DNA from 3 places in the Faecalibacterium sp. BIOML-A4 genome. Region 1 is predicted to be linked to each of the others. Evidence: riboswitches for the same ligand, from Rfam matches in the RefSeq annotation. Region 1 holds a riboswitch; each other region holds the start of a gene.
What was found. Region 1 has a riboswitch for FMN ahead of GKG34_RS07605 (ECF transporter S component). Riboswitches for the same ligand answer to the same signal wherever they lie in the genome.
Positions count from the first base shown of each region.

Region 2: linked by a shared signal. The riboswitch ahead of ribD (bifunctional diaminohydroxyphosphoribosylaminopyrimidine deaminase/5-amino-6-(5-phosphoribosylamino)uracil reductase RibD) and the one ahead of GKG34_RS07605 (ECF transporter S component) in region 1 are both predicted to bind FMN.
Region 3: linked by a shared signal. The riboswitch ahead of GKG34_RS04955 (ECF transporter S component) and the one ahead of GKG34_RS07605 (ECF transporter S component) in region 1 are both predicted to bind FMN.

Region 1 covers NZ_WKZG01000009.1:22,855-32,839, reverse strand. The annotation lists gene GKG34_RS07630 (ABC transporter ATP-binding protein) at 1-57, shown strand, start outside; gene GKG34_RS07625 (ABC transporter permease) at 54-2,546, shown strand; gene GKG34_RS07620 (response regulator transcription factor) at 2,734-3,156, shown strand; gene GKG34_RS07615 (helix-turn-helix domain-containing protein) at 3,300-3,653, opposite strand; gene GKG34_RS07610 (nitroreductase family protein) at 3,806-4,324, shown strand; FMN riboswitch at 4,423-4,538, shown strand; gene GKG34_RS07605 (ECF transporter S component) at 4,656-5,105, shown strand; gene GKG34_RS07600 (riboflavin kinase) at 5,310-6,002, shown strand; gene GKG34_RS07595 (winged helix-turn-helix domain-containing protein) at 6,177-6,602, shown strand; gene GKG34_RS07590 (helix-turn-helix domain-containing protein) at 6,656-6,838, opposite strand; gene GKG34_RS07585 (sigma-70 family RNA polymerase sigma factor) at 6,835-7,389, opposite strand; gene GKG34_RS07580 (SLOG family protein) at 8,007-8,558, opposite strand; gene GKG34_RS07575 (helix-turn-helix transcriptional regulator) at 8,685-9,014, shown strand; gene GKG34_RS07570 (hypothetical protein) at 9,045-9,455, opposite strand; gene GKG34_RS07565 (ParM/StbA family protein) at 9,460-9,985, opposite strand, start outside.
Region 2 covers NZ_WKZG01000002.1:28,017-38,001, forward strand. The annotation lists gene uxaC (glucuronate isomerase) at 1-1,193, opposite strand, end outside; gene GKG34_RS01860 (tagaturonate reductase) at 1,520-3,034, shown strand; gene GKG34_RS01865 (altronate dehydratase family protein) at 3,244-4,734, shown strand; gene GKG34_RS15620 (hypothetical protein) at 4,812-4,976, shown strand; gene GKG34_RS01870 (aldose 1-epimerase) at 4,980-5,861, shown strand; gene GKG34_RS01875 (hypothetical protein) at 5,920-6,435, opposite strand; gene GKG34_RS01880 (resolvase) at 6,580-7,083, opposite strand; FMN riboswitch at 7,403-7,517, shown strand; gene ribD (bifunctional diaminohydroxyphosphoribosylaminopyrimidine deaminase/5-amino-6-(5-phosphoribosylamino)uracil reductase RibD) at 7,669-8,793, shown strand; gene GKG34_RS01890 (riboflavin synthase) at 8,757-9,398, shown strand; gene GKG34_RS01895 (bifunctional 3,4-dihydroxy-2-butanone-4-phosphate synthase/GTP cyclohydrolase II) at 9,411-9,985, shown strand, end outside.
Region 3 covers NZ_WKZG01000005.1:75,359-85,343, forward strand. The annotation lists gene GKG34_RS04920 (cob(I)yrinic acid a,c-diamide adenosyltransferase) at 117-632, opposite strand; gene glyA (serine hydroxymethyltransferase) at 734-1,987, opposite strand; gene GKG34_RS04930 (5-formyltetrahydrofolate cyclo-ligase) at 2,237-2,809, shown strand; gene GKG34_RS04935 (cyclodeaminase/cyclohydrolase family protein) at 2,800-3,435, shown strand; gene GKG34_RS04940 (tetrahydrofolate dehydrogenase/cyclohydrolase catalytic domain-containing protein) at 3,447-4,301, shown strand; gene GKG34_RS04945 (phospho-N-acetylmuramoyl-pentapeptide-transferase) at 4,409-5,362, opposite strand; gene GKG34_RS04950 (MATE family efflux transporter) at 5,534-6,952, shown strand; gene GKG34_RS04955 (ECF transporter S component) at 7,079-7,678, opposite strand; FMN riboswitch at 7,829-7,948, opposite strand; gene GKG34_RS04960 (mechanosensitive ion channel family protein) at 8,117-9,199, shown strand; gene pta (phosphate acetyltransferase) at 9,438-9,985, opposite strand, start outside.

The DNA of each region.
Region 1 (9,985 bases):
GCAGACCGGCAGTTTCAGATTGTAGATGGTGTGCTTACGGAGGTGACAGCGAAATGAAATCTTATCGTACATTAGCATTGAAAGAACTACTGTCCCAAAAAGTCACTTCTATTCTTATTTTGATTGCCGTTGTGCTGTCTACTATGATGACAACCATTGTAGGACAATCCATTGGCGTACTTAGTGCAATGCGGGAACAGCAGGCCATCGCTATCGGAGGAAACCGATATGCCACTTTTTTGCAGATGAATGCAGATCAGCTTCACGCACTGGAACAGGATGAGCGTCTTTCCTATGTAGGGAAATCTATTTATATGGGAAGTTTAGAACTCTCCCCATCTCTTACCCTTGGTTTGATGGAATATTTGGATGACAATGCCGCTATCTATCCGTCCAGTACCAGTGTAGAAGGAGGTCGTCTGCCGGAAGCCCCGATGGAAATAGCGCTTTCGGAAGATATTCTGAAATATCTTGGCTTTGAGGGCAGTATTGGAGATAAGATTACACTTTCACTGCAAAAAAATCTTCGCCACAACATTGCGGACTGCTATTCCTATACAGCGGAATTTGTTCTTACAGGGATATTGAAAAATAACTACTTAGGATATACAAGCGGCACTGTTATGGGAGTTGTAGGGGAAGGAACTGCCGAACAACTTTTACCGGAATCTTATATTTATTACAATGTGGATATTCGGACTGCCGATAAAAAGAATTTTCAAGCAGTTGTCGATGACATCAATAAGGAATTGAACATCCATGAGCTTGATACCAGCTACAATATTGTATATTTGAACGCCTTGGGAATTTCCTATACTGCAAATTCCGAGGGTGCTAATGATAAGGGATTCTCTTTTATGACAGTCGCAGGGATATTAGTGGGTACTTTGATTTTGCTGGCTGCTGGTCTTGTGATTTACAACATTCTGAAAATATCTGTATCAAAACGGATAAAGGGATATGGAACACTTCGGGCTATTGGAGGCGAAAAAGGACAGCTTTATCAGATCATTGTAATTGAAGTAATCCTATTGTGCCTGATTGGGATTCCTATTGGTATGCTTCTTGGCTTCTTGAGTGCCAGAGGAATTTTAGAGGCAGCTACCGGCTTGGTTTCCCCTGAATTGTTCTTGGTTCAGGATGCTTCTGAATTGAAAACTCTAATAGCAGAGAACAGTTCTTTGAATGGAACCTTACTGGTTTTAAGCGGAGCAATCACTTTGGCGTTTGCGCTGTTTGCAGCATTGCCAGCAGCCAGATCAGCCGCAAGGGTATCCCCCATTATGGCGATGTCTGGAACAAATCTGAAAATTCGCCGCAGAAAGCGTAAAACAAAGAAAATCCATAATTTTGAAGCATACTATGCCCGTCTGAACTTAAAGAGAAATAAAGGCCGTACTGCAATTACAATTTTGTCCCTTGTTATGAGTATCACGGTTTTTATAGCGCTGCAAGGGTTTTCCTCTCTCCTGAACGCTGCAAGCGCACTGCAAGATAACCATTTAGGAGATTATCAGATCACAAATGAAAGTGTTGGATTTACCACAGATGATCTGAACACTTTGCGGAAAAATGAAGCTGTGCAAAGTGTAGCCGCCATACAATTTTCGCTTTACGAACAAAATGAAAATGGGCTGCTCGATGAAATCAGTCTTGAATTTCAACTGAAACCCGGTGAAACTTTTCAGGTTGTCGGATTGAACGATGAATATTGGGATTATTTTATGGGGGATCAATTACCAGAAGAACAGCTTGGACAACTGAAATCAGGGAACGCCTGTATAGTAAGGAATCCTATTCCCATGAGCTACGGCGAAGATGTTCTTGAATTTACAAATATAGAGGCCGGAGAAAACATCTGTGTTGCGGGAATGGAGCTGAATGTTTTGAAAACCTTGGATGGCTATGACGGTTATCTTGGTATTGGAAATGGCGGTTTCACAAATGGTGTTCAGGTGATCGTTGATGATGCTATCTATGAACGCCTGACGGGAAAAGATACCTATTCAGAGTTTTTGCCTACGCTGAACGAGGGCGCAGACAGGGAAATTTTTGATACATTTATCGAGGCATTTTGTGATAGGACGCCGGGGACAACATTCTTGTCGTATGAAGAAAGCGACCAGCAACTGAAAGAGAGCTTTGCACAGATTCAAATGCTGGCATGGGGGCTGATCCTTTTCGTTGGCCTGATCGGTATTCTTAATATCATCAATACCGTTTACACAAATATTCACACCAGAGTAACAGAAATCGGTATGCAGCGGGCCATTGGAATGAGCTCCGGTAGCCTTTATAAAACTTTTCTTTGGGAAGGTGCATATTACGGAGTCATTGCCTCTGTGATCGGAAGCGTACTGGGATATGTTTGTACGATCTTCATTGAGGCGGCCACGAGCGACACTATCCAGCTTGTTGCAATCCCTGTCATGCCCATTCTTGAAGCAACCCTCTTGGCAGTAGGAGCTTGCTTGCTGGCAACAGCAATTCCACTACGGAAAATTTCAAAAATGAGTATTGTGGATTCGATTGAAACGGTTGAGTAGAATACTATTTTTTGAAATGCCCGAACTTTCTAATATTTCGTGGACATTTAGGTTTTAGAATGACCTTATCAGTGAAAGCAGGTGGATAAAGGAGCTTTTGTCTATTTGCTGTGCTGATTCTGGTACTGTTGGCGGCCACTGGCGCAGCAGTTTTCCGCATTTACCCCAAGCAAAGGAGGCGAACAATATGGGCAAAATTTTAATATTATCCGTCACTGACCACGAAGAACATATACTCAATAAAATTATGGAAACTATCGCAAACGAGCCGGAGCTTAACCATATTGCGCCTCCTCTCCCTTGCAACATTCTTTCTTTTACAAATCTGGAAATCCGGCTGAAGGAGCAGACAGTGTCCTGCAGCGGTCAACTTGTTACTCTGACTCACCATGAGTTTGCTGTCCTTACATATCTGGCTCGTCATCCTGGCTGGGTATTCTCAGCCAGCCAGATTTATGAGGCCGTATGGGATAGAGACGGTGAACGCTGCGGCACTGCCGTTGCCAGTATCATCAGTCAGATCCGGCGCAAGTTGACGCCGGATACACCAAAGGGTGGCTATATCCGCACTGTACTGGGCAGTGGATATAAATTTGAATCCGTGATATAGGAAATGCCGGACATAGGCTTATTGGCTCTGTCCGGCGCTTCTTTTTATATAAAATAAGGCTGCAAGTATTGCTTCCTGTGTTACTTGAAAAAAACATATATAAATTCGACAAACGGCAGTCTACTCTTCCCCAAATAGACTATTTACAGTTTTGAACCACAAGGCGGTGTAATATCCAATCCTTCAAGAAAGTGTATTCCCCAGTTACACATAGAATCTAATACCGGAATGATACTTTTTCCAAAGGCGGTAAGTGAATACAAGGTTTTAGGTGGTTTTTCTGGAATTACTTCTCTGTGAATCATGCCACATTCTTCTAAATCGCGAAGTTGTTGTGAAAGCATTTTAGGTGTGGCTTTTGGAATTAAGCGTTGTAATTCCATGTAGTGCAAAGGTTTTTCTATCAAATGCCAAAGAATGAGAGGTTTATATTTTCCTCCAATCAGAAAAAGTGTGGCTTCCACTGGACAACTAAATTGATCTTTTTGATAATTCATTTTTATAAATTCACTCCTTTTTGGGTACTTTCTTTGAGGGAAGTATCTACCTGAAAAGTGCAATCTTGTTATTCTACTGCACCATGTTAAAATTAGTACGACGGTTGAATATGTCAACTAAATTATACAGCACCAAGAAAGGATTGACCATGATGAATTTTATTGAGATTGCAAAAAAACGGTATTCTGTACGCAATTACAGCAGCAAAAAGGTAGAAAAAGAGAAGCTTGATAAAATTCTGCAGGCTGCTCATGTTGCACCAACAGCAGCAAACTTACAGCCGGTTCACTTAATTGCAGTAGAAAGCAAAGAGGGACTGGAAAAAATCAGCAAAGGGGCAAATATTTATAATGCTCCTCTTGCAATTATTGTATGTGCAGATCATAACAAAGCATGGGTTCGCCCATTTGGCCAAAAGCAAACCGGAGACATTGACGCAGCTATCCTAACAGACCATATGATGTTGGAGGCAACAGAATTAGGTTTAGGTACCGTATGGGTATGTTACTTTCAGCCTGATGTTATCCGGAAAGAATTTGATTTGCCCGATAATTTAGAGCCAATCAATATTTTAGTAATCGGTTATGGAAATGAAGAAGCTGCAGATACAGAAAGACATGACCATCTGAGGATTCCACTCACCGACTTAGTTTCGTATGAAAAACTGTAACTGAGTATAAGATGATTTCCGAAATGCTTCCGAACTTTCTTCAACTCATTGCTTCCAAAAGTGGTTGATGTTATAATTGCGAGGAAACAACTGAATAAAAGTGTCTTCGGGGCAGGGTGAAATTCCCGATTGGCGGTAAAGTCCGCGAGCGTAAAACGCACGATTTGGTGTAATTCCAAAACCAACAGTATAGTCTGGATGAAAGAAGATATGGTTAGATTTCCGCAGATTTTGAGAGGCTTACTTTCTTTTCTGTGGCCTAATTATAATGTTAACACCTGAAAGACCTTTTCTTTTGGGTGTTAATTTTTTGTCACGGAGGAAAGCAATTATGAACAGTAAAACAAAAAGAATCACCGCTATTGGGATGCTATGTGCAATCACTTATGTCACCATGGTTGTTGGCAGGATTCCGATTATTCTATTCTTAAAGTATGACCCATCAGATGTTATTGTAACTTTGGGCGGCTTTATTTGGGGACCGATGACTTCCTGTATCGTATCTGTCATTGTGGCAACCCTTGAAATGATTACAGTAAGCGATACCGGAATATTAGGTTGTATCATGAATATCGTACAAACACTATCTTTTGCGTGTACGGCGTCTATCATTTACAAAAAAAAAGCACACTCTATCTGGTGCACTGATTGGCCTGGCATCGGGGTGGCTAATAACGGTTATTGTTATGCTGCTGTGGAACTATTTGGTAACACCACTTTATATGGGGTATCCAAGAGAAGCGGTTGTGGAATTGTTACTCCCTGCCTTTCTTCCATTTAACTTGTTGAAAGGCGGGTTAAATGCATCCATTACCTTTTTACTGTATAAGCCCATAGTTACCGCTTTAAGAAAAAGTGGATATATTTCTACTTTGGAAAAAGACACAAGGCAGCAACATACTGGTCTACTTATACTGGCAAATTTCATCATTGTGACTTGTGTTTTGATCATCCTATCAATGAATGGAATTATATGAGGATCGAAATGAAAGAAAATACGAATGCGCCTATTTACACACTAACGGGAATCGTTATACACGGCCGGGGTATTGGAAAGCATGTGGGGACACCTACCGCAAACATGGAAATAGCAAAAAATACATTTTTGCCAAAGACAGGGGTATATGTGGCAGATATTCTTTTAAGTGACAAGAGATATTATGGTGTTACTCATATTGGGGCACGCCCTACACTTGATAATGATGATTCTGTTTCAATCGAAACACATATTTTTGATTTTGATAAGGACATATACGGGAGTACGATAACTGTCAACCTATATAAGAAATTGAGAGAAGTTAGAAAATTTAACGAATTATCCTTGCTGCTTGCACAAATTGCAAACGACCGGACAATGGCACTAAAATTTTGGGGATTGAAGCAAGCAAGTCACACCTTACACATTGATGTTAACCGGCATTGTGTAATATTAGAACAGAAGGAAGTTTATTTATCAACAAACGAATTTGAAGTTCTTTATCTGCTGCAACAATCTCCTCAAACCACATTCACAAAAGAGCAGATTTATGAAAAGATTTGGCATGAGCCTACAAATAACCATTTGCACGCAGTAGAAAATACAATTTTCCAAATACGCAAAAGGCTAAAACCATATTGCAAGGGGCGCGAGTATATAAAAACTGTAATTGGCTATGGTTATAAGTTTAATTCTGGGTAAGGTGATATTTAAGCATTAGAACAAATAGCCCCAGTCCCAGAGTTTTGAAGTCTCTATATTCAGCAACCTTTTACAAATAGAAAAGTCTCTGGCACTATCCCCCATCTCATTTAAGATTTGCCAAAAACAGAACCACTGCTTATGCGCATAAGGAGAAGAAAGGATGTGAACAATATGGGCAAATTTTTAATATTATCCGTTGCAGACCACGAAGAACACATACTCAATAAAATTATAGAAACTATTGCAAACGAACCAGAGCTTGACCATATTGCTCTCCCACCCTCTAACACCAGCCTCTCCTTTCCAAACCTTGAAATTCGGCTAAAGGAGCAAACTGTATCCTGCAACGGTCAACTTGTTACTCTGACTTACCATGAATTTGCAGTTCTTGCATATCTGGCTCGCCATCCTGGCTGGGTATTTTCTGCCTATCAAATCTATGAAGCTATATGGTGCAAAGACGGTGAAAACTGCGGCACTGCCGTTGCCAGTGTCATCGGTCAGATCCGGCGTAAATTGACGCCGGATACGCCAAAGGGTGGCTATATCCGCACTATACTGGGCAGTGGATATAAATTTAGCAGTTCTCCCTTTTAAGTCAGTAAGAAAGGCTCCGAGGCCGTAATGATCTCGGAGCCTTTCTCATTGACTTAAATCTTAAACAATTTGATCGCCTTCAACAAAATAATGCTCAATTCCTGGTACAGATCCTCATCCAGCACGCCGTCAATAATAGCATACTTGAGCAGCAATGGTCGATACATCTGTAAGATCGCCGTAATGGCATCCTCGTTTCCGTCCTTGGCACTGAGGAGCAGACACTCAAAATTCATCTCTTGTCACCTCCTTCAATGCTCTTTCTGATTTTCTGGATCGTCCTGTAGTAAAGTGCAGCCACCCCTTTGTAGGACAGCCCAAACTTTGCTCCCAGAGTCTCGAAATCTTCTTCCTCCAGCGTTCGAGCCAGAAATATCTGGCGTTCCCGTTCATTGAGTTTCTGCAACGCCTCCAGAAGCGCTCCATTCTCAATGACATCCATAAGCGGTAATCTGTCCAAGACCACTTCCTCTGAGCTGGGTTCAGACTCATAGACCACTTCCACAGTACTCTCTATACTGCTGCGCTTATAAAACTGGATCAAATAATCTTTTCTGCGGCGCTTGACCGCCGAAACTAAATATGCTGTAAACCTGAATTGCAGGTCATCTTCTGCCTGCCCATTGTTCCGTTGCCACATGGCTTTACCTCCAAAAGTCTCAAGAATTCCGATGGATTTCCTGAGCTTCTGGCGGTGACCTGCACCGGACAAAACCTGGCTGTGATAGAGAAAAACAGCCAGCTTTGTACCAATGGACAAAACCAGCTGTTCCTTGAATTGCTGCATCGAGCAGTTCAATAGATACCGTCCGAGCAGGCGGAGGTTTTTCCTTATGTGGAGAGAACTCCCTTGTCCTGCCTCGACGATGCACCCCTATTGAGAGCCGTTCATGAAAAGCCGTGTGTCCTGGAGTTATGAAAGCAATGAACTGCTCGATGTCGTGGAATCCTTTCTCCATAACATCGTTACTCCCTGTCCGCAGTTATGCGGACGGCACACAGGCGGCCTGCATCATCCCCTTTCTTTCGCGATATGGCAGCGCAACGCTGCCGCCCTGCTGATAATTGTTAAATTGTAAAATAATACTTTTTTCAAATACTGTTCCAGAGCTATTCTATATGAAAACAGGAGGCGGCCTTTATCCCCATCATCAGGATAAAGACCGCCCTGTACTTCCGATTTTCATTGGGTATCGTACTGATCTCATACCCCCACCTCCGCTTACCGAATTTTCATTGATTTTTGGGATCACTGCCATAATTACAGTGTAACTGACAGTTTTCGGAAACTTTTGGAGTAGCATTGGAATATCCTTCGAGGAAAGAGAAAATCATTCGACATTATATGACAAAACAAGCTCTAAAACGGTCACTGCATTTTTCCGCTTTGGAGCTATTCCTTTATTATTTCCATAAAGTTGCATCTTCTGTCGTTACCTGTGCCGTATCCGGATGGATATAAATGATTTGGAGTCCTTTCTTTTTGGCATAGTTAACAGTCTGCTGAGTTCCGGATCGCATATTGTTTACATTATCATAAACAGCCACCATACAGCCGACCTGATCCACCATAAAGTAATTGCGTTTTTTATAATTCTCACTTGATGGCATTTCACCCAGGATTAAAACCTTCGCTGCATATTTACGAATAAACTTCATTCTCTTTCTGTGCCAGTCATCCCAATCTGCATCATATCCCTCAAAGGGGAGAGCCAGACACAATTCCACATCTTGATACGCCGTCTGTTCTTTCATGTGCAACAGGATCTCTGACGCCCACATATCAGCTCCCATTGCTCCCCCAGCCCAAAAGCATCGTACTCCCTGATTATAAAGCCGTATAAGCTGCTCCTGCAGACACTTTTTGATCCGCTGGCAGCGCTTGTCCTTTTCGTTATATTTGAACTTGAAACGAGTCGGCCTATGGCCTGTAATCACACACGAAAAACTGTTCATATGGTTCTCCTTTCCCGGCATCCATCTTCGTCTATTATACTTGCCATAGACGAGATAAATCAACCATAACCGCTTAATAATCCATGTCATAGCGGATAAAATGTAACTATGGCATGGAGGTGACGCATGGATAATCTACTAAAAGATATGGGTAAACGGATCTTCGACCGGAGGAAACAACTGAATATGACCCAGGAAACTCTGGCAGAGCTGGCTCATGTCACACCACAGACCATCTCCACCGCAGAACTGGGACAAAAGGCTATGCGGCCTGAAACAATCCTCAAAGTCTGTGATGCACTCAACATCAGCACCGAGTACTTGTTGCGAGGCATCATCACAGAAACAGATTCCTCCCTTCTCATGGCGAAGATTTCCACACTAACGCCCAAGCAATACAGGCATTTTGAAGATATTTTAGACAGCTTTATCGCGGCCATACAGGAAGAGGCATAGGAGCATCACTGGCTCCCATGCCTCTTTTGATTATCCTCTGCTGCGGAATGCAGATAAAGCGCTGGCAATCAGACTGCGTGTTCTATCGTCCATTTCAGTCTCATCCCCCGCCTCCTGTGCATCCGAAACAACCATAGGCGCTACTGGCTTCTTCTCTGTTCTGACTGGATGAATCTGCTCTTCTACCTTTTCCCGTCCCATCCCTTCCTGCCGCAAAATCTCTTTGACGATAGCCACCACCGCTTCTTTGCTGATGACCGAAGCATTTAGCGGCTGCGGCTCCTGCCCAAAGTGCTCATTATAGTAAACCACTGCATTTGCCACATACTGTGCTTTTGTGCGGGGACTCTGCAGCTCCAGTAATCCAATGGCAGTCTCGTGTATAGGATCTCCCTCATTAAAGCGCAGTGTAAACCGTCCCCGTTCTTTTTTCTCGCCCATACCATCACCTGCCTGCTGTTTCAATCCGGTACAGATACTCATAGCCATCCGCATTTGCATTGATTTTCGGTACGAAGAATGGCGTTCCCACCTTGCCCGAAGTTTCGATCTGCCGTTTCAAAAGAATGGCGCCACCGCCTACAAATACTACCTTGCAATACTGCAAGTCCAACATTCGCTCCCGCAACGTGCTGAACAGGTCATTGATAAATTCCTGCGCCATCTGTTCTGTCAGCCGTATGGCTGCATCCGGATATTGAGTCTTTTTTCCCATCAGTATGGCATCCACATCTCCTTCATCCAACAACAGATCCAGCTCCGAATTCACCTTGGAACGCACCTTATTGTACAACAGGATCACGCCATTTTCTAACGAATCACAGGAGGTAAGGTCAATCTCTCCGTTTTTCATCAGCAGATAATCAGCAGTAAACCCACCAATATCCAAAATTACCGCCTTTGGCTCTTCAACAAGCGTGTGAAGCATGGTGGCCGCCGCTGCATATGCCTGTGGAAAGCAGGCCACATCT
Region 2 (9,985 bases), on a different contig from region 1:
ATCTTGTGGTCATTGAACCACCATGCGGATCCGTGCTGGATCTTGCCCGGCACCTCGCTGTTCTGGAAGCAGCCCAGAATGGTGCCGATCTGTGCATCGTCGGCGGGGTTCAGGCTGTAGATGATGGTCTTGGGGCACTCGTCGGTGTCGTTCAGGGCGCTCAGCAGGCTTGCGATCTCGCCGCCGCAGGTAGCGGTGTTGATCATATCATAGCCGGTGTCGGGTCCCAGCAGAGCGTTCATCTTGCGGTTCACGCCGCGCAGGCAGTTGTAGTGGATCTGCATGGCGATGCCCAGACGGTGATACTGCTTGCCCAGATGGATCAGGATGTAGGTCTGGTACTTCTCAGCCTCTTCCACGGTGCAGGTCTCGCCGGCCATCACCTTCTGGTAGATGGCGTTGACCTCTTCCTTGGTGGCCTCACGGTAGGGGATGTAATCCAGACCGTGGTCCGAAGCGCGGCAGCCCATCTCGGCAAAGAACTCGATGCGCTTGGTCAGAGCGTCGGTGACGCAGTCGATGCAGGCCAGCTTTTCCTTGCCCACAACAGCGGCCAGCTTGCCCATGTACTCGGCAAAGCCGGGCTTGTTGATGTTGATGGCCTTATCGGGGCGGAAGGAAGGAGCCACGGTGAACTTGATGGTGGGATCTTCCTTGATCTTCTTGTGCCAGTACAGATCATCGATGGGGTCATCGGTGGTGCCGATGAAGGCCACGTTGGACTGCTCGATCAGGCCGCGGACGGTCAGCTTGGGGTCATGCTGCAGCTTGTCGTTGCACAGGTTCCAGACTTCCTCAGCGGTATCGCCGTTCAGCACGCCCTCGTAGCCGAAGAACACATGCAGCTCGAGGTTGGTCCAGTGGTACATCGGGTTGCCGATGGCCATGGGCAGAGCCTCTGCAAACTTCTGGAAGCGCTCGCGGTCGGGCTTATCACCGGTGATGTACTCCTCGGGCACACCGTTGGAACGCATCACGCGCCACTTGTAGTGGTCGCCAAAGTAGCTGCCGTCCGGGTTGCGGCCGCCCAGCCATACCTGAGCGATGTTCTCAAAGCGGCGGTTCTCGTAGATCTCACGGGGAGGGATGTGGCAGTGGTAGTCGCAGATAGGCATATCCGCAGCGTAGTCATGATACAGATGCTGAGCAGTGGGAGACTGGAGCATGAATTCCTTATCCATAAATGCTTTCATGGGTCGATAACTCCTTTTCTCTGATGGTTTTTGTTAAAAATCCGTCAAACCTTGTGTACAACGGGACGCCCGCCTGCACGGGCAGGTTTGTCTTACCTTTAGTATAACGGAAAATGCGCATGTATACAACTGAAAAAGTGACAAATTTTCTAGCACACAATTGTGCTTTTCGCTGGAAATGCCCCAAATCGTCACCTTAAGGCTAAAAATATTGCACAAAGCTCTTGACTTATTTGTATACAACAGCATAAAATAGGGTAAGGAGCAGAGGGCAGACAAAGAGGCTCTCTGATAAGCAAAGCAAGTTTATAAAGGAGATCAACAAGATGGAAACTTTGAACTACAAGGTTCTGGAAGGCACCGGCTATAACGGCTACATCCTGAAGGATGCACCCGTCAAGGTCATGCAGTTTGGCGAGGGCAACTTCCTGCGTGCTTTCGTGGATTACTTCTATGACATCGCAAACGAGAAGGCCGGCTACAACGGCAAGGTCAAGCTGGTGCAGCCCATCAGCAACTTCCCCCAGATGGCAGACTGGATCAACGAGCAGGAAGGCCTGTACACCCTGTACCTGCGCGGCAGTGAGAAGGGCCAGAAGGTCGATGCAAAGCGCGTGATCTCCTGCGTGTCCGACTGTGTGTGCCCCTACATCGACGGCAAGTGGGACGAAGTGCTGGAACTGGCACGCTCTGCCGATCTCGAGACCATCGTTTCCAACACCACTGAGGCCGGCATCGCCTACACGCAGGGCGACAGCCAGTTCGATCAGGTTCCTCCCAACAGCTTCCCCGCAAAGCTGACCCGCGTGCTGTTCGAGCGCTACAAGGCATTCAACGGCGCTGCTGACAAGGGTCTGGCCATCCTGTCCTGCGAGCTGATCGACAACAACGGCAAGGAGCTGCAGAAGTGCTGCAACAACTACGCCAAGGATTGGAATCTGGAGCCTGCCTTCATCGACTGGATGAACAACGCAAACACCTTCTGCTCCACTCTGGTGGACCGCATCGTTCCGGGCCGCATCCGCGATCCCAAGGAACTGGCTGCCATGGAAGAGGCCAACGGCTACCATGATGCCGCTCTGGACGTGGGCGAAGTGTTCGGCGTGTGGGTCATCGAAGGCCCCGCTGAGCTGGAGGACAAGCTGCCGTTCAAGAAGGCCGGCGTCAACGTCATGGTCGTGCCCGATGTTACCCCCTACAAGAAGCGCAAGGTCCGCATCCTGAACGGTGCACACACCGGCTTCGTTCTGGGCGCATATCTGGCCGGCTTCGACATTGTGCGTGACTGCATGCACAACGACACCATCCGCGGCTTCATGAACAAGATGCTGCACGAGGAGATCATCCCCACCCTGCCGCTGGACAAGAAGGATCTGGAAGAGTTTGCTTCCGCTGTTGAGGACCGCTTCAACAACCCCTTCGTCAACCACGAGCTGATGAGCATCTCCCTGAACTCCACCTCCAAGTGGAAGGCCCGCAACATGCCTTCCTTCCTGGCTTACATCGAGGAGCAGAAGCAGCTGCCCAAGTGCCTGACCATGTCTCTGGCAGCCTACATTGCCTTCTATTCCAGCGACATTCAGGAGCGCACCGCCGACGGCCTGATCTGCAAGCGTCCTGCCGGCAACACCTACAAGATCCAGGATGACGCATGGGCACTGGACTTCTACTATGCACACAAGGACGACACCGCTGCTCAGCTGGTGAACGCCGTGCTGACCAACACCCAGATGTGGGATCAGGATCTGGCCAAGATCGAGGGTCTCGAGGCCGCTGTTCTGGCTGATCTGGAAATGATCCGCACTCAGGGTGCCGAGGCTGCTTACAAGAGCTGCCTGTAAGCCTGATCGTTTAAAAGAAACATTGCTTTGAGGTGTGAACCCTCTCAGTCCGCTTCGCGTCCAGCTCCCCCGAGGGGGGGAGCTTTTGCGGAAACGTGGAAACGTAAAGTTTTCATCGCAAAGACCTCGCCCTTCGGGAGAGGTGGCATCGCATGGCGATGACGGAGAGGGTTCATTCCCTTTTGTGCGATACGATAAGGAGAACTACTATGCCGCAGGCAATTCATATCAGCCCCATCGACAACGTGGTCGTTGCTCTGCACCCCATTGCCAAGGGCACGCTGGTGGAAGTGGATGGTCTTTCCGTGACTGCTCTGGAGGACATTCCGCAGGGCCACAAGATGGCCGTGAAGCCCATCAAGAACGGTGAGAACGTGATCAAGTACGGCTTCCCCATCGGCCACGCCACCGCAGATGCCGCTCCCGGCAGCTGGATGCACACCCACAACGTGCACACCAACCTGTCCGGTGAGGTAGAGTACAGCTACAACCCCGCCCCGGATCTGGCTCCCCTGCCCAAGGTCGAGCCGGAGACCTTTATGGGCTTCCGCCGCAAGGACGGCCGCGCCGCCATCCGCAATGAGATCTGGATCATCCCCACCGTGGGCTGCGTCAACGACATCGCCAAGAAGATCGTTGCCGACAATCAGGATCTGGTCACCGGCTCCATCGAGGGCCTGTACACCTTCACCCATCCCTTCGGCTGCAGCCAGACCGGCCACGACCATGCACAGACCCGCAAGCTGCTGGCTGCGCTGGTGCGCCACCCCAATGCTGCCGCCGTTCTGGTGCTGCATCTGGGCTGCGAGAACCTGCAGCACGATCAGTTCGTGGAAGAGCTGGGCGAGTACGACCACGACCGTGTGAAGTTCCTCACCTGTCAGGAGGTGGACGACGAGTTCACCGCTGCCCGCGATATCCTCAAGGAGCTGGCTGCCTATGCCGGGCAGTTCAAGCGTGAGCCTATCCCCGTGTCCGATCTGGTGGTGGGCATGAAGTGCGGCGGCTCGGACGGCCTGTCCGGCATCACCGCCAACCCCACCATCGGCCGCTTCTCCGACATGATGGGCCAGCGCGGCGGTTCCACCGTGCTGACCGAGGTGCCCGAGATGTTCGGTGCCGAGGGCTTCCTGATGGATCGCTGCATCAACCATGATGTCTTTGTCAAGGCTGAGCACATGATCAACGGCTTCAAGGATTACTTTATCAGCCACAACGAGGTGGTCTACGATAACCCCTCTCCGGGCAACAAACAGGGCGGTATCACCACGCTGGAAGACAAGAGCTGCGGCTGCGTGCAGAAGGGCGGCACCGCCCCCATCATGGACGTGATCGGCTACGGTGATCCCGTTGTCACCAAGGGCCTGAACATGCTGTACGGCCCCGGCAACGATCTGGTTTCTGCCACGGCCATGACCGCCGCAGGCGCACACCTGATCCTGTTCTCCACCGGCCGCGGCACTCCGTTCTCGGCCCCGGCTCCCACCCTGAAGATCTCCACCAACACCCCGCTGGCCCAGAAGAAATCCGGCTGGATCGACTTCAACACCGGCGTGATCGCCGATGGCGAAAAGACCATCGACGAGGCTGCAAAGGATCTGCTGGATCTGGTCATCCGCGTTGCAAGCGGTGAGCAGACCAAGGCCGAGAAGCACGGCTTCCGCGAGATCTCCATCTTCAAGGACGGCGTCGTTCTGTAATCGTTTCGAGGCTGCTGTATGGCACTTTGGCTGTACGGCAGCCTCTTTGTGCATGAAAACGGAAGGGAAGTGTTTTTATGGCTATGACCACTCGCATGATGATCTATGCGTTTCTGCTTTACGGCGGCATTTTTGCCGCTATCGTGGCCGTTATTGCAAGGGTCATAAAATATCTCATTCGCTATGGCATTGATTATTATTTTGAAAAACTGGCACAGAACCAGAAACATAAGGAGGACTGAACTATGAATCAGATCACCACCCGTTATGTCACCGAAAACGGTGCCTGCTATGAGCAGTACGTTATCACCGATGCTGAGGCAAAGACCGAGCTGGTCATCACCCCGGAGCGCGGCGGCATGATCACCGGCTTCTCCCTGAACGGCGAGGAGTACATCTGGACCCGCCACCCCAATTTTTCCGAGTGCAACCGCCCCCGCTTCGGCGTGCCGGTGCTGTTCCCCAACTGCGGCCTGCCGGATAACGGCGTGCACATCTTTGACGGCAAGGCATACCCCATGGAGAACCACGGCTTTGCCGACCTGTGCGCATGGGATGTGGAAAGCGTCGGCCCGGACGGCGTGACCCTGATTTTGGAGTCCACCCCGCTGACCAAGTTCCTCTATCCCTTCGATTTCACCGTGCTGATGAACTATAACCTCGAGGGCAACACTGCCGCCATCAACATGACCGTGATCAACGAGGGCGACACCAACATGCCCTTCAGCTTCGGCTTCCACCCCTACTTCAAGGCTTCCAAGCTGGAGAATGTGGACTTCGATATCAAGTGCGCCACCTGTTCCGAGAGCGCCAAGGGCGAGCAGCCCGCTGCCCCGGAAAAGATCACCCTCACCCGCAAGGAAGGTGCTGACAACAGCGTGCGCCTGCTGACCGGCGTGCAGTTCCCCATGACCCTCACCGACAGCGGCAGCGGCCACAAGGTGACTGTGGATGCCGACGACAGCTTCGACCACGCCGTGCTGTGGCAGCAGGATGCCGAGAGCTTTGTGTGCATGGAGCCGTGGAACGGCTGGGCCAACAGCGTCAATGAGGAAGGCAAGCACGAAGTGCTGGAGCCGGACGAGGCCATGACCGCTGATTGGAGCATCACCATCGAGAAGGTCTAAGCTTCATATCGTATAACAAAAAGGACACACCATTGTGGTGTGTCCTTTTTGTTATGATTCAGTTCTTTGCCGGAATCACAAAGCTCTTATTTTCCGCCGGGTCCCAATAAAGCAGTTCCACCCTGCCGCCCTGTGCCAGCAGTTTTTCCTTCGGTTCCTGCTTTTGCCAGCAGCGTTCCAGCAGCTTTTCCATGTCGGCATCAGCAGACACCTTCTCCGGGCAGAGGGCGCTGCCCTGCCACCTGCCGTCGGCATACAGGCTCAGCGCACCGGCATTGCCCTCCAGAATGGCTGCAATGTCCTTCTTCATGCGGTCGTAGTCGTACTCCACGGCCTTGTACTGCCCATGCCACAGGCCGAAGAACACCGAGAACTCGCCGCCCAGTTCAATGAGCAAATTCTCATCATTGTGCGGGTTCTTGACCACAAAAGCCACATCCCCGTTTTCCATGTAGTCGAAGTCCGGCTCCTCATTCGTGTGCACGGTCACATGCTGGCTGCTCAGCGCCGCAAGCAGGTCCTCCTGCACGGCACTGGTATCCGGGATCTCATCATAATTGATATTTGCGTTCATGGGATGCTCCTTTTCTCTGTACTATTTGTGTTGTTATTTTTCACCAGACCGCACAGGTCTTCTTATTTTCCTTCATATTGCCGGATCATTTTTATACGCTGTGTAACAGAATCCATAAAACGGTTCACCCTACTTCACATTAGATCAATGCTTTTTGAATCTAACCATCGAACACACGACCTCGACACGATCCTGATTGTCCAAACTCAATTCAAGGTCATGGTCGATGATGGGCAGCTTGAACCGGACGGACTTCAGCCACTGTCCATTAGGCTGGCGTTCCGGGTAGATCTGCACCTCGTCGATCAAAATCTCCACCAGTCTGCGGCGTTCCGCCTCGGTTATGGTGGCATAAAGCTTGTCGAAGCAAATCAGAATCTTATAGATGTTGTCGCCTGTGATTTTGTCGGCTTCAATGGCCTGCTTCTTTGCCCGGGCATCCATCAGTCCATTTTTCACCTCTTCGATTTTATCGTACATCTTATAAAGGCGGTCGTCAAGGTCGGATTTTCGGGCGATAAAGTGCCGGTCGTCCGGGTCAAGGCTGTCGATCTCCTCCATAAGCCGGGATTTTGTGGAGTAGTGCTGCCGCAGCTGCTTCTCATAGGCGGCGATCTCCTGCTCAATGGCAGTGGTATCCACCTTCATGTGTAGACCTTGGTCTTTTCTGCTGCCATTTCCAGCATCTCCCGTTCGTACCGTCTTGTTCGGAATAGACTTTGCAAGCAAAGTCGTGTGCCAAAGGGCGCTGCTCTCGCCTGTCGGCTCGGTCAAGCGCTTCAAAATGCAACGCATTTTGAGGTTGCCACTGGCGACCCGCGCCCCTTTGGATTCTCCGTTCACATTGTCCTACGGACGATGTGATTTTATTGTTGTAGCGATTCGCTTCATCCCGGTTTCGTCCCGGTTTGCAGAATGCCCTTGCAATCCGAAAGGAGCCGTGCTATAATGCCGCTGTAATTGAATCAGAAATCTTCAGGGCAGGGTGCGATTCCCTACCGGTGGTACAGCCCACGAGCCGTAAGGCATGATTCGGTGAAACTCCGAAGCCGACAGTACAGTCTGGATGAAAGAAGATACCAAGCGCAGAGCCCGCACGGTTCTGCGCTTGTGGAGGCTGCTCTGGGATGCGTTTGCATTCTGGAGCTTTCTTTTTTGCACAAGGGTCCCTTGTGTCTTTTCGGCTTGCCCTGAACGGTTTTGTTCAGGGCTTTTTCTTTTGGAGGCGACACGATGAACGACAAAGAGTATATGCGTCTGGCTTTGCAGCTTGCAAAAAAAGGTTGCGGATGGACATCTCCCAACCCGATGGTGGGTGCCGTGGTCGTAAAAGAGGGCAGGATCATCGGACAGGGCTGGCACCAGAGATACGGTCAGGCTCATGCGGAGCGCAATGCGCTGGCATCCTGCACCGAAGATCCGCAGGGAGCGACCCTGTATGTGACATTGGAGCCGTGCTGCCATTACGGAAAGCAGCCGCCCTGCGTGGATGCGATTCTGGACGCGGGCATTCACCGGGTGGTCGTGGGTTCTGCTGACCCGAATCCGCTGGTGGCTGGAAAAGGAATTGCAATCCTGCGCGCACACGGCATAGATGTGACCGAAAATGTTCTGCAAGAGGAATGCGATGCGCTGAACAAGGTGTTCTTCCACTATATCACCACAAAACGCCCCTTCGTTTCCATGAAATACGCCATGACGATGGACGGAAAAATCGCCACATACACAGGCGCTTCCAAATGGATCACCGGGGAAATTGCCCGGAATCATGTTCAACGGCAGCGACACCGATTCCGCGGCATTATGGTGGGAGTCGGAACCATCCTAGCAGATGACCCGCTGCTGACCTGCCGGATAGAGGGTGGCCGTGATCCCGTCCGGATCATCTGTGATACACATTTGCGGACACCGCTGCAATCACAGGTGGTCATGACCGCCAAACAGGTTCCGACCATTCTTGCGACCTGCTGCGGCGACCCGGAGAAGCAGGCGGCATATCAACAGGCCGGGTGCCGGGTCCTTTGTCTGGAAGCGCATTGCGGTCATGTGAATCTTCTGCAACTGATGGAACAGCTGGGGCAGGAGCAGATCGACAGCATTCTGCTGGAAGGCGGCGGAACCTTGAACTGGTCTGCACTGGAAAGCGGCATCGTGCAGCAGGTACAGGCTTACATTGCCCCGAAGCTGTTCGGAGGAAGGGATGCCAAAGCACCCATTGAGGGTGCAGGTGTCCCGCTTCCGGATGCTGCATTCCGCCTGAAGAACAGCCGATTGGAACAGCTTGGCAAAGATTTCCTGATCGAAAGTGAGGTGGAGTACCCGTGTTTACCGGAATCGTGGAAGAAGTCGGAACAATAAAATCCATCAATCGGGGACAGCATTCTGCCGTACTGACTGTTCGTGCAAAAGCGGTTCTGGAAGGAACCAGGATCGGTGACAGCATCGCCGTCAACGGCATCTGTCTGACCGTCAGGCAGCTCTTCCCGGATAGCTTTGCTGCGGATGTCATGCACGAGACCTTGAACCGCTCTGCACTTGCACAGCTCACCGTTGGAAGTGCTGTCAATCTGGAACGTGCCATGCCGGCCAACGGACGTTTTGGCGGACACATCGTAGCAGGCCATGTGGATGGCGTCGGACGCATTGCTAATATCCGAAAAGACGATACGGCTATCTGGTACACCATTCATGTAGATTCTGCGATCCTTCGCTATGTCGTTGAAAAAGGCTCTATCACAATAGACGGTATCAGCCTGACCGTGGCTGCGGTGGAACCTACGGGCTTTTCCGTGTCCACGATACCGCACACCGTCCGTCAGACGAACCTGAACCAACGGCACAAAGGGGATTTTGTCAATTTGGAAACCGATGTTGTTGGAAAATATATCGAGAGGCTGCTTCCATCAGAAACACCGAAGCAAAACACGCTCACAAAAGAAATGTTGCTGCGCTGCGGCTTTTAAGGAGAGTTTACGATGAACTTCAATACCATTCCCGAAGCTTTGCAAGACCTGAAGCAAGGAAAAATCATTCTGGTAACGGATGACCCCGACCGTGAAAACGAGGGGGACTTCATCTGTGCTGCCGAATTTGCCACCACCGAAAACATCAACTTTATGGCGACCCACGGCAAAGGTCTGATCTGTATGCCAATGTCCGAGGCTTTCGTCCAGAAGCTGCAATTTCCGCAGATGGTGCAGTATAACACCGACAACCATGAAACGGCATTTACGGTGTCCATCGACCACGTTTCTACTTCTACGGGCATTTCTGCCGCAGAGCGTTCCATTACGGCGATGGCTTGTGTGGACGATCACGCAAAAGCAGAAGATTTCCGCAGACCGGGCCATATGTTCCCCCTTCTGGCAAAAAAGAACGGTGTGTTGGAGCGCAACGGTCACACGGAAGCAACCGTTGACCTGTGCCGTCTGGCAGGGCTGAAAGAATGCGGCCTGTGCTGCGAGATCATGCGGGAGGATGGCACGATGATGCGCACCGCTGAACTGGCAAAGCTGGCAGAGCGTTTCCAGATCAAATTCATCACCATCCG
Region 3 (9,985 bases), on a different contig from region 1:
CACGCATGATTTCTTGCCTTCATCATATCACACCAGTGGGCTAAATGCAAGATGAAAAATACCCCATCCCGGTTTTTGCGCTTTTCACTCATGCACCCGGTATCCTGCTGCCGTGGTCAGTATTCAATGCCCTTCCGGGCGGAAATTCCCCTCTGGTAAGGGTGGCGGTGGCACTTCATCTCCGTGGCATAGTCGGCGGCATCCAGCATCCACTGCGGCGCAGCATGGGCAGTAAGCACGCATTCCTGCTCTGCCGGGCGTTCCAGCACAGCCTTTTGCAACAGGGCTTTATCCACCATATCCAGTTCCCATGCGCTGCCTGCTTCGTCCAAAATCAGCAGGTCGGCAGGGTCGGCCATGGCAGCTGTGAGGTTCGCATTCTGCAGCTGGCGGGTGGCTTCCTTTTCCGCTTCGTTCATCTGGAACACGAATTTCTGCCCCGCCTTGCCGCGGTACACCTTTGCACCCAGCTGTTCCAGCAGCGGCACCTCGCCGCTTTTGCCGCCTTTGAGGAACTGCAGGATCACCACCCGCTTTCCGCTGCCCATGACCCGCAAAGCAAGGCCCATGGCAGCGGTGGTCTTGCCCTTGCCATCACCGTAATATAGATGTAACAGCCCTGTACGCTTCATGGTCATTTCTCCTTTTGTCTTTGCGTTTATGGTAACACAAACCCAGCAAAAAAGGAAGAGGAAGCACCCGAAGGCGCTTCCTCTTTCAAACAATGCGATATTTACTGATACAGAGGGAAATCCCGGGTCAGCTTCAGCACACGGTCACTGATCTCGTCCTTCTTCTCGTCGTAGTGCCAGATGCAATCGGCGATGCAGTCGGCGATCACCTTCATCTCGGCCACGCCCATGCCGCGGGTGGTAACAGCCGGGGTGCCCAGACGCACACCGGAAGTCACAAAGGGGCTGCGGGTCTCGCCGGGAACGGTGTTTTTGTTGGCGGTGATGTGCACGCTGTCCAGACGTGCTTCCAGCTCCTTGCCGGTGCACTCCTCGTCACGCAGGTCGATCAGCATGAGGTGGTTATCCGTACCGCCGGACACCAGCTTGACACCGCGTGCCTGCAGCTCTGCTGCCAGAGCCTGTGCATTCTCCACGATCTTGCGGGCATATTCCTTGAACTCCGGCTTCAGTGCTTCACCAAAGCAGACAGCTTTTGCGGCGATCACATGCTCCAGCGGGCCGCCCTGGGTGCCGGGAAACACGGCAGAATTGATGCGCTTTGCAAGAATGGGATTGTTGGTCAGGATCAGACCGCCGCGGGGGCCGCGCAGGGTCTTGTGGGTGGTGGTGGTAACAACATCAGCATACGGCACAGGGCTCTGGTGATAGCCGCCTGCCACCAGACCGGCAATGTGGGCCATATCCACCATCAAATACGCACCATAGCCGTGGGCGATCTCAGCGATCTTCTCAAAATCGATGGCACGGGGATATGCAGACGCACCGGCCACGATCAGCTTGGGGCGCACCTTCTTAACCTGCTTTTCCAGCTCAGCATAGTCGATCACGCCGTCGGCATTGACACCGTAAGAGACAAAGTTATAGTTCTTGCCGGACATGTTCACCGGAGAACCGTGGGTCAGATGGCCGCCCTGAGACAGGTCCATGCCCATGACAGTATCGCCCAGATCCAGCAGAGCAAAATAAACTGCCAGATTGGCCTGTGCACCGGAGTGGGGCTGAACATTGGCGTATTTTGCGCCGAACAGCTTGCAGGCACGCTCGATGGCAATGTTCTCCACCTCGTCCACATAGACACAGCCGCCATAGTAGCGCTTGCCGGGCAGGCCCTCGGCGTACTTGTTGGTCAGGATGCTGCCCATTGCGGCCATGACGGCGGGAGAGACGATGTTCTCACTGGCGATCAGTTCGATGTTCTGGCGCTGACGGTTCAGCTCGCGATCCATGGCTGCGGCCAACTCCGGATCAACGGTATTGACCAGACCGATGGTGTCCATCATTTCATTGTACATAATATTCTACCCCTCTCAATTTCCGGAGAAAGCCCCGGATCCTGGATCTCTTCAAGCCACCCTGCTCCGCGCACGAACCGAATTGCTTTCTTTTATCATAGCAGAAAGCTGTAGAATCTTCAACTTCCATTTTGCCAAAAGGCTTGCTTTTTTCGTCTGAAGTGTTTATTATACTTGTATAAAAATGCAGTGTCGTTTTTGTATATTTTTCAAGTCAGTCAACCTTCAGATGAAGCGAGGTGTTCTCTGATGACGGTCAGTGAAGCAAAGCAGACCCAGCGCAAAGCGGGCCGTGCCGCACGCAAGGCTCTCGGCCCGGAAGAACGCAAGGCTGCAAATGCCGCTTTGTGCGCATTCCTCTGGCAGCTGGCTGCCGTGCAGAATGCGCAGACCATCCTGCTGTACGCAGCGTTTGGTTCCGAAGCCGACCTTTCTGCCCTTGTGGAAAAGGCGCAGGCGCAAGGCAAAACGCTGGCCTATCCGGTGTGCGGCGAGGCGTATTCCCTTACAGCCGCTGTGCCCGGCCCGGACGGCTGGGAGATGGGACAGTACGGCATCCGCACCCCCATCCTGAGCCGGTCGGAGATTCTGCTGCCGGAAGCGCTGGATCTGGTCCTTGTACCCTGCACGGCTTTTGATGCAGACTGCTTCCGGGTCGGCATGGGCAAGGGCTATTACGACCGGTATCTTCCCCGCTGCAAAAACGCGGTGAAGATCGGCATTGCATTTGAGGCACAGCGGGTGGAACATGCTGCCGTAGACGAGCACGACCAGCGGCTGGATGCCTATGTAACAGAGAGGGGTATTTACAAATGGAAATGACTAAGCTGAGCTGTGAGAAATTTCTCGCAGAGCTGGCCAGCAAAGCCCCCACGCCGGGCGGCGGCGGAACGGCGGCGCTGGTGGGTGCTGCCGGTGTAGCGCTGGGCAATATGGTGGGCAACCTGACCACCGGCAAAAAGAAATATGCCGCCGTGGAAGCAGACATTCAGGCCCTGAACACAAAGGCCGATGCCCTGCGCAAAGAGCTGGAAGCGCTGGTGCAGGCCGATGCCGATGCCTTTGCGCCGCTGGCTGCGGCCTACGGCTTGCCCAAGGACACACCAGAGCAGACTGCACACAAAGCCGCCGTGCTGGAAAAGGCGCTGGATGCCGCCTGTGCCGTGCCACTTGAGATCATGGAAAAGTGCGCCGAGGGCATTGCTCTGGTGGAAGAATACGCCGCCAAGGGCAGCGTGATGGCCGTCTCGGACGCAGGCTGTGCAGCCGCTCTGTGCAAGGCAGCCTTGCAGGCCGCAAGCCTGAATGTGTTCATCAACACAAAGCTGATGGCAGACCGTGAGCGCGCTGCTGCGTTGGACGCAAAAACAGACAAACTGCTGGATGAATTTGTGTCGCGGGCAGACGCTGTTTTTGCATTTGTGACGAACAAATTGCGGAATAAGTGAGGAAAAGTATTATGGCAACGATTTTGAAGGGCGCACCCGTTGTAGCCGCTATGAACGAACGCAATGCGGCGCTGTGTGAGCAGCTCAAGGCAAAAGGCATCACTCCCACGCTGGCCGTGGTGCGTGTGGGTGAGCGGGAGGACGACCTCTCCTACGAGCGCGGCGTGATCGCCCGCTGCGGCAAGGTGGGTGTGGAGGTAAAGCAGTTTCTTCTGCCCGCCGATGCTTCGCAGGACGATCTGCTGAAGGTGATCGCCGAGGTGAACGCAGAGGATACCATCCACGGATGCCTGCTGTTCCGTCCGCTGCCCAAGCAGTTCAATGACCGCACTGTGCGTGCGGCGCTGGCTCCGGAAAAGGACATTGACGGCATCACGGACGATTCTCTGGCCGGTGTGTTCACTAATACCGATCTCGGCTATGCTCCCTGCACCGCGCAGGCCTGCCTTGAAATCCTGAAGTATTACAACATTCCGCTTTCCGGCAGGCGCGCTGTCGTAGTGGGCCGCAGCCTTGTGGTAGGCAAGCCCGCAGCCATGATGCTGGACCGTGAGAACGCCACCGTGACCATCTGCAATTCCCGCACGCAGAACCTGCCCGCCATCTGCAAGGAAGCAGATGTGGTAGTAGTGGCCATGGGCAAGATGGGTGCCGTGGGTGCCGACTGCCTGCGTGAGGGCCAGACCGTGGTAGACGTGGGCATCCATGTGAACGAAAAGGGCAAGCTGTGCGGTGACGTAAAGTTCAGCGAAGCAGAGCCGGTAGTGGATGCCATCACGCCGGTACCCGGCGGTGTGGGCACTGTGACCACCTCGGTGCTGGTGGGCCATGTCGTGCAGGCTGCAGCAAAAAAGGCCGGGCTGTAACGAATGATAGAACTATAAAATAAAAGACGCTTGATACACTGCTGTATGCTTCCCTGCCGGGAAAACATATTCAGACAAGACCAAGCGTCTTTTTTGATTGCTATATTTTAGCCGCGGACAATGAGCAGCAGCAAAGCCGAAGCCACACACTGCATGATCAGCCAGCGGGCCACCACCTGCTCGTCGCTCCAGCCCTTATTCTTGCGGGCGTGGTCGTGCAGAGGGGTGCGGGTGTTCTTGAGGATGGAAATGTGCAAAAAGCGCTTCAGGCTGATCTTCAGGATGCCCAGACTGCCATCCACGATGAACACGATGGCTGCCAGCAGGAAGGCAAACGGATGGCCGCACTTAAGGGACAGCATTGCGATAAAGAAGCCCATCGCGCGGCTGCCGGCATCGCCCATCAGCAGGCTGGACGGCTTTGCGTTGGACCACAGATAGGCCAGCAGCGCGCCCATGAACACAACGCCTGCGGTGCCGTACTCGGCCAGCTCTGTTTTATAGGCCAGCAGGTAGGTACCGATGGTCACCACTGCAACACTTGCCGAAAGGCCGTCCACGCCGTCGGTGCAGTTGACCACATTGATGCTGGTCCAGATCAGAATAACGATCAGCAGCAGGTACACAGCATACGGCAGAGTGAAACTCCACTGCAGGAAATTCACACCGCAGCCGTTGAAGTTGAGGTAGGTCACACCTGCAACAATGGCAATGGCAAAATCAATGATACCCTTTTTATACTCGTTCCATGCAGTTTCAGCAGCATCGTCAAAGTAGCCGGACAGCATGGATGCAATGAGCAGGATGGTGTAGATGACGTATTCCACCTTGAACGGCAGGAATGCCAGCGATACCAGTGCGATGCACAGCACGAAGATCAGGCCGGACCCACGGGCCTTACCCTTGGAAAGCGCACCGTTCACCGCAAACTCGCGGCCATGGTCGTGCGGAAGCTTATCGTGAAAAACGGAGTCCATCAAAGCCGTAAGGGCAAACGCCAGCAGGAATGCCAGAGCATCGACACCGCGCTGTCCTACGACCGAAAGCAGTAATTCGATCATATTCAAAGTTCCTCTTTCTTTTATGTTTGTGAGAGAAGTGTATCACGCTATCCATAAAAAATCAATCATTCCCGGAGAAAAATCCACGTTTGATTGACTTTCTGCAGCACCGCACTTATAATAGTATATCAGTCTGTCGAAAAAGTTATTGTTTCTATAAAAGGAGAACTCATGTCCATCTCTCTTGAGCAGCTTTCGGCGCAGATGCGCCGGGGCGAACAGGTGCCGCTGCGGCACACCATGCAGGTGGTGCTCACACTGAGCATCCCATCCATCCTGCAGCAGATCGTGGTAACTGCGGTGGAGTACATCGACGCAGCCATGGTGGGGCATATCGGTGCATCTGCTACGGCATCCATTGGCATCGTCAGTTCCAGCACGTGGCTCATGCATGGAATGCTGGCCGGTCTATATATGTCCTTTGCCATTCAGGTGGCACAGTATCTGGGTGCAGACCGGCAGGACGATGCACGCGGTGTATTGCGCCAATCTATGATCTTCAACCTTGTGGTGGGCCTTGCAGCTGCGGCCTTCGGCATTGGCATCAGCCGTTTTCTGCCCGGATGGCTGGGCGCCGACCCTTCCCTGCAGGCGGATGCTTCGGCCTACTTTGCCATCTGGTCGGCTTCCCTGCCCTTTTTGATGATCATGGGAACCTACTCCTCCATGCTGCGTTCCTCCGGCGATGCCCTGACACCGGGCCTTATCAGCGTGCTGACCTGCGTGCTGGATGTGATCTTTAACTTCTGCCTCATCAATCCCACCCGTGAGATGGTGGTGTTTGGCCGCACAATGACCGTCTGGGGCCTTGGCTGGGGGGTACCGGGCGCAGCACTGGGCACCGCCCTTGCTACCGCTATCAGCGGTGTGCTGACCCTTGCCATCCTGCTGCTGCGGGACGGCCCGCTGTGCATCCGCAAGCCCGGCTCCTGGCACATTACCAAAGCCTGCCTGCAGAACCTGTGGAAGGTAGGCGCACCGCTGGCCGCAGAGCGTGCAGTTCTTTCCTCGGCGCAGGTGCTGCTCATCCGCATCGTATCCGGCCTTGGCACCACCGCCATTGCTGCCAACAGTCTGGGTGTGAGCGCCGAAAGCCTGTGCTACATGGCAGGCTATGGCATTCAGGATGCATCCCTTGCACTGGTGGGGCAGGCCGTGGGCGCAAACCGTCGGGATATGGCAAAAAACTTTGCCTGGCTGTGCACCGGCATGGGCATAGGCATCATGGCGCTGACCGGTGTTGGCATGTACATTTTTGCGCCAAACCTGATGGGTATTTTCACCGCAGATGCGGCAGTTATTGCGCTGGGCGCACAGGTGCTGCGCATTGAAGCACTGGCCGAACCGATGTTCGGTGCCAGTATCGTTGCCAGCGGTGCCATGCAGGGTGCCGGAGACAGCACGGGATGCTTTGTGCTGAACCTTGTCAGCATGTGGGGCATCCGGCTCACGCTGGCTTCCCTGCTGGCTCCGCATTTTGGGCTGGTGGGCGTATGGATGGCCATGAGCTTTGAGCTGACCATGCGCGGTGTGCTGTTCCTTGTGCGGCTGGTACGCGGCAGATGGCTGGACAAAGGGGCATTAGCCTGATCGACCGCTGGCGGATATATTTTCCTCTAAATAACAGCTCCCCGGCCGGGAACCGCACTGCGGGACCTGACCGGGGAGTTTTGCTGTGGTTATATGATTTGAGAAGAAGAAAAAATGGAGAACAAGTTACTTTCTGCCGTGCAGGATGGGAGACAGCGGCTTGTAGATCAGCATGCACAGCACTGCATCCAGCAGGCCTTTGACCAGCGTGAAGGGCATATTGAAGATGACAAGGCACTTGATGAGGCTGTCTGCAGAAGGCAGGATGGCCTGATACATGCCGAGGATGGCTTCCAGCGGCATGTGGTAGAACTGCACATAGGCCGGATAGGTGATGAAGTAGTTGGACGGTACGCTGAACACAGCCATGGCTGCAGCGCCTGCAATAGCACCAATGATGGCGGTCTTGCGGCTCTTGTGGTGCTTATAGATAACGCCTGCCACAGCGGAGAAAACCGCACCCAGCATGAAGTTGCACAGCTCGCCCACGCATGCAGTGGAAGTGCCCTTGATAACGATGTGCAGCAGGTTCTTCATAAAGCTGATGACCACACCGTACACCGGGCCGAGAGCAAAGGCACCCAGCAGAGCCGGCAGGTCAGAAAAGTCCATCTTGACGAAGGAAGGAATGAGCATCGGAATGGGAAACTCAATGAACATCAGGATAAAGGCCACCGCACTGAGCATGGCGGCAACAGTAAGATTGTGAGTCGTGCTTTTTTTCATGGTAATGATCCTTCCCGGGGTAAGATGCCCCTTACAAAAATTGTTCCGAAAGCTCTTTTCGTATCTTGTTTTTTGGAACGGGAAGGACAAATAGAAAAGCGCCCTGCTGCAACAAAAACACTGCAACAGGGCGCGTAGACAACGATTTGCCTGCCGTTTCTTGCATCCGGACTATACCGTTGGTCCCGGAGTTGCACCGGGTCAGCACCCTTGCGGGTGGTCGCGGACTTTACCGCCAGTGGGGAATCTCACCCCGCCCTGAAACGAACTTTCTGGCACAAAGTATAGCGTGGCAGGCCCAGCTTGTCAAGAGGGCATCTTAAAATTTGTGCAAAAAATGTCAAAGTAATTCTTTCAAGCTCCCTTCTCTGTAAGCTCTTGCCCGGGTGGGTGCGGTATGGTATCATAGATGGGTCGTATAAAATTCAGGAGGTTATCATGATCTTTTCTATTCGTGATCTTTCGTTTGAGTTTGGCTCTGTGCTGCTGGAGGGTTGGTTTGCACTGGCTGCGCGCGCAGGGTGCGCGCTGCTCATTCTGCTTGCCGCATGGCTGGTACGCCGCTGGCTGAGCAAAAAGGGCATTCCGGCACTGCTGGCCCGCAAGTGGCACTTTAACGGCACTCCCATCCTGCTGCGCAGCTTTGCGGTACCCATCCAGCGCATGTGCACTGCGGTTGGCGTATATCTGGCGGCAGCTTCCCTGCCCTGGGCCATTCCCGGCATTGCCAAGCTGCTGTTGGTCTGCTTCCGCCTTGTCATGACCCTGCTGGTCTGCGAAGGCCTGTATGCGGCATCGGATCTGGCCGACCTGCTGCTGGCTTCCTGCAGCCCGGAGATCCGCTCCAACAAAACACTCTGCTCTTTGCTGGACACCGCTTACAAGGTGCTGGTGATCGTGCTGTGCGTGGCAGCGTTGGCACAAGAAGTGGGCTTTCCCATCGGCAGCATTGTCGCCGGTGCCGGTCTGGTTGGTCTGACCATCTCGCTGGCCGCACAGGAAAGCGCCAGCAACCTGTTTTCCGGCATCGTGATTCTGCTGGACAAGCCCTTCTCGGTGGGCGACTGGATCACTGTGGGCGATGTGGAAGGCGAAGTGATCGACATCAACTTCCGTTCCACCCGCATCCGCTCACTGGATAAAACCATCAATGTGGTGACGAACAGTAAGATCTGCTCTTCCACCGTGCAGAACGCCGCCCTGCGCACCATGCGGCCCTACAAGTTCAATCTGGGTGTCACCTATGGCACCACCCGCCCGAAGCTGGAACAGCTGATGAAAGACTTGCAGACCATGCTGGACGCAAGCCCTTACACCAACAAGGGTACCAACATCGTACAGCTTGCAAACTTTGGCGATTCCAGCATCAACATTCTGGTCTCCGCCTACCTGCTGACTAACGCCTACGCGGAATTTTTGCAGATGCAGAACGACCTGAACCTGAACATTATGGACATCATGCAGGCCGACGGTGTGGATTTTGCGTTCCCCTCCACCAGCGTGTATATCGAAAAGAACTGAGCAAACCTGTAAAGGGGCTGTTGCAAAATAGCGCCAACGAAAAGCGGAAAGCAAAAATCTCATCTTTTTCTCTCAAAAAGAGTAGAATTTTTCGGAACTGAAAATGTAAAAAGCTGAGCACCTGCTTTTTCACAGATGCTCAGCTTTTCTATACTCATTTTTTGAAATCTGCCTTTGAGGCCTCAACATTCTGCCCGTTTTGTACGGTGAATGCGGCGGCTATTTTCAATCAGTCAGCTCAAGACTGGCAGGCAGTGATCAGGCTCATCTTGTAGACCTCGTCGGCGTTGCAGCCACGGGACAGGTCGTTGATGGGAGCGTTCAGACCCTGCAGGATGGGGCCGTAAGCTGCATAACCACCCAGACGCTGAGCAATCTTATAGCCGATGTTGCCGGCCTCGATGCAGGGGAAGATGAAGGTGTTGGCCTGACCAGCCACCTTGCTGCCCTTGCACTTGACCTGTGCAACTTCGGGAGCAACGGCAGCGTCAAACTGCAGCTCACCGTCCACAGCCAACTCGGGATCCATTTCCTGAGCCTTGATCACAGCGTCATGGCTCAAAGCAACGGTGCCGCCCTTGCCGGAGCCCTTGGTGGAGAAGCTCAGCACAGCAACCTTCGGATCGATGCCGAACAACTTTGCGGTCTTAGCGGTCTCAATAGCAACCTCAGCAAGCTTTGCAGAAGCGGCGATCTTGACCTCGCCGGTAGCCTTATCAATGGTATCGGTATAGTCGATGTTAACAGCGCAGTCGCCCATGGCAATGCGCTTCAGGCCCTCTTCAC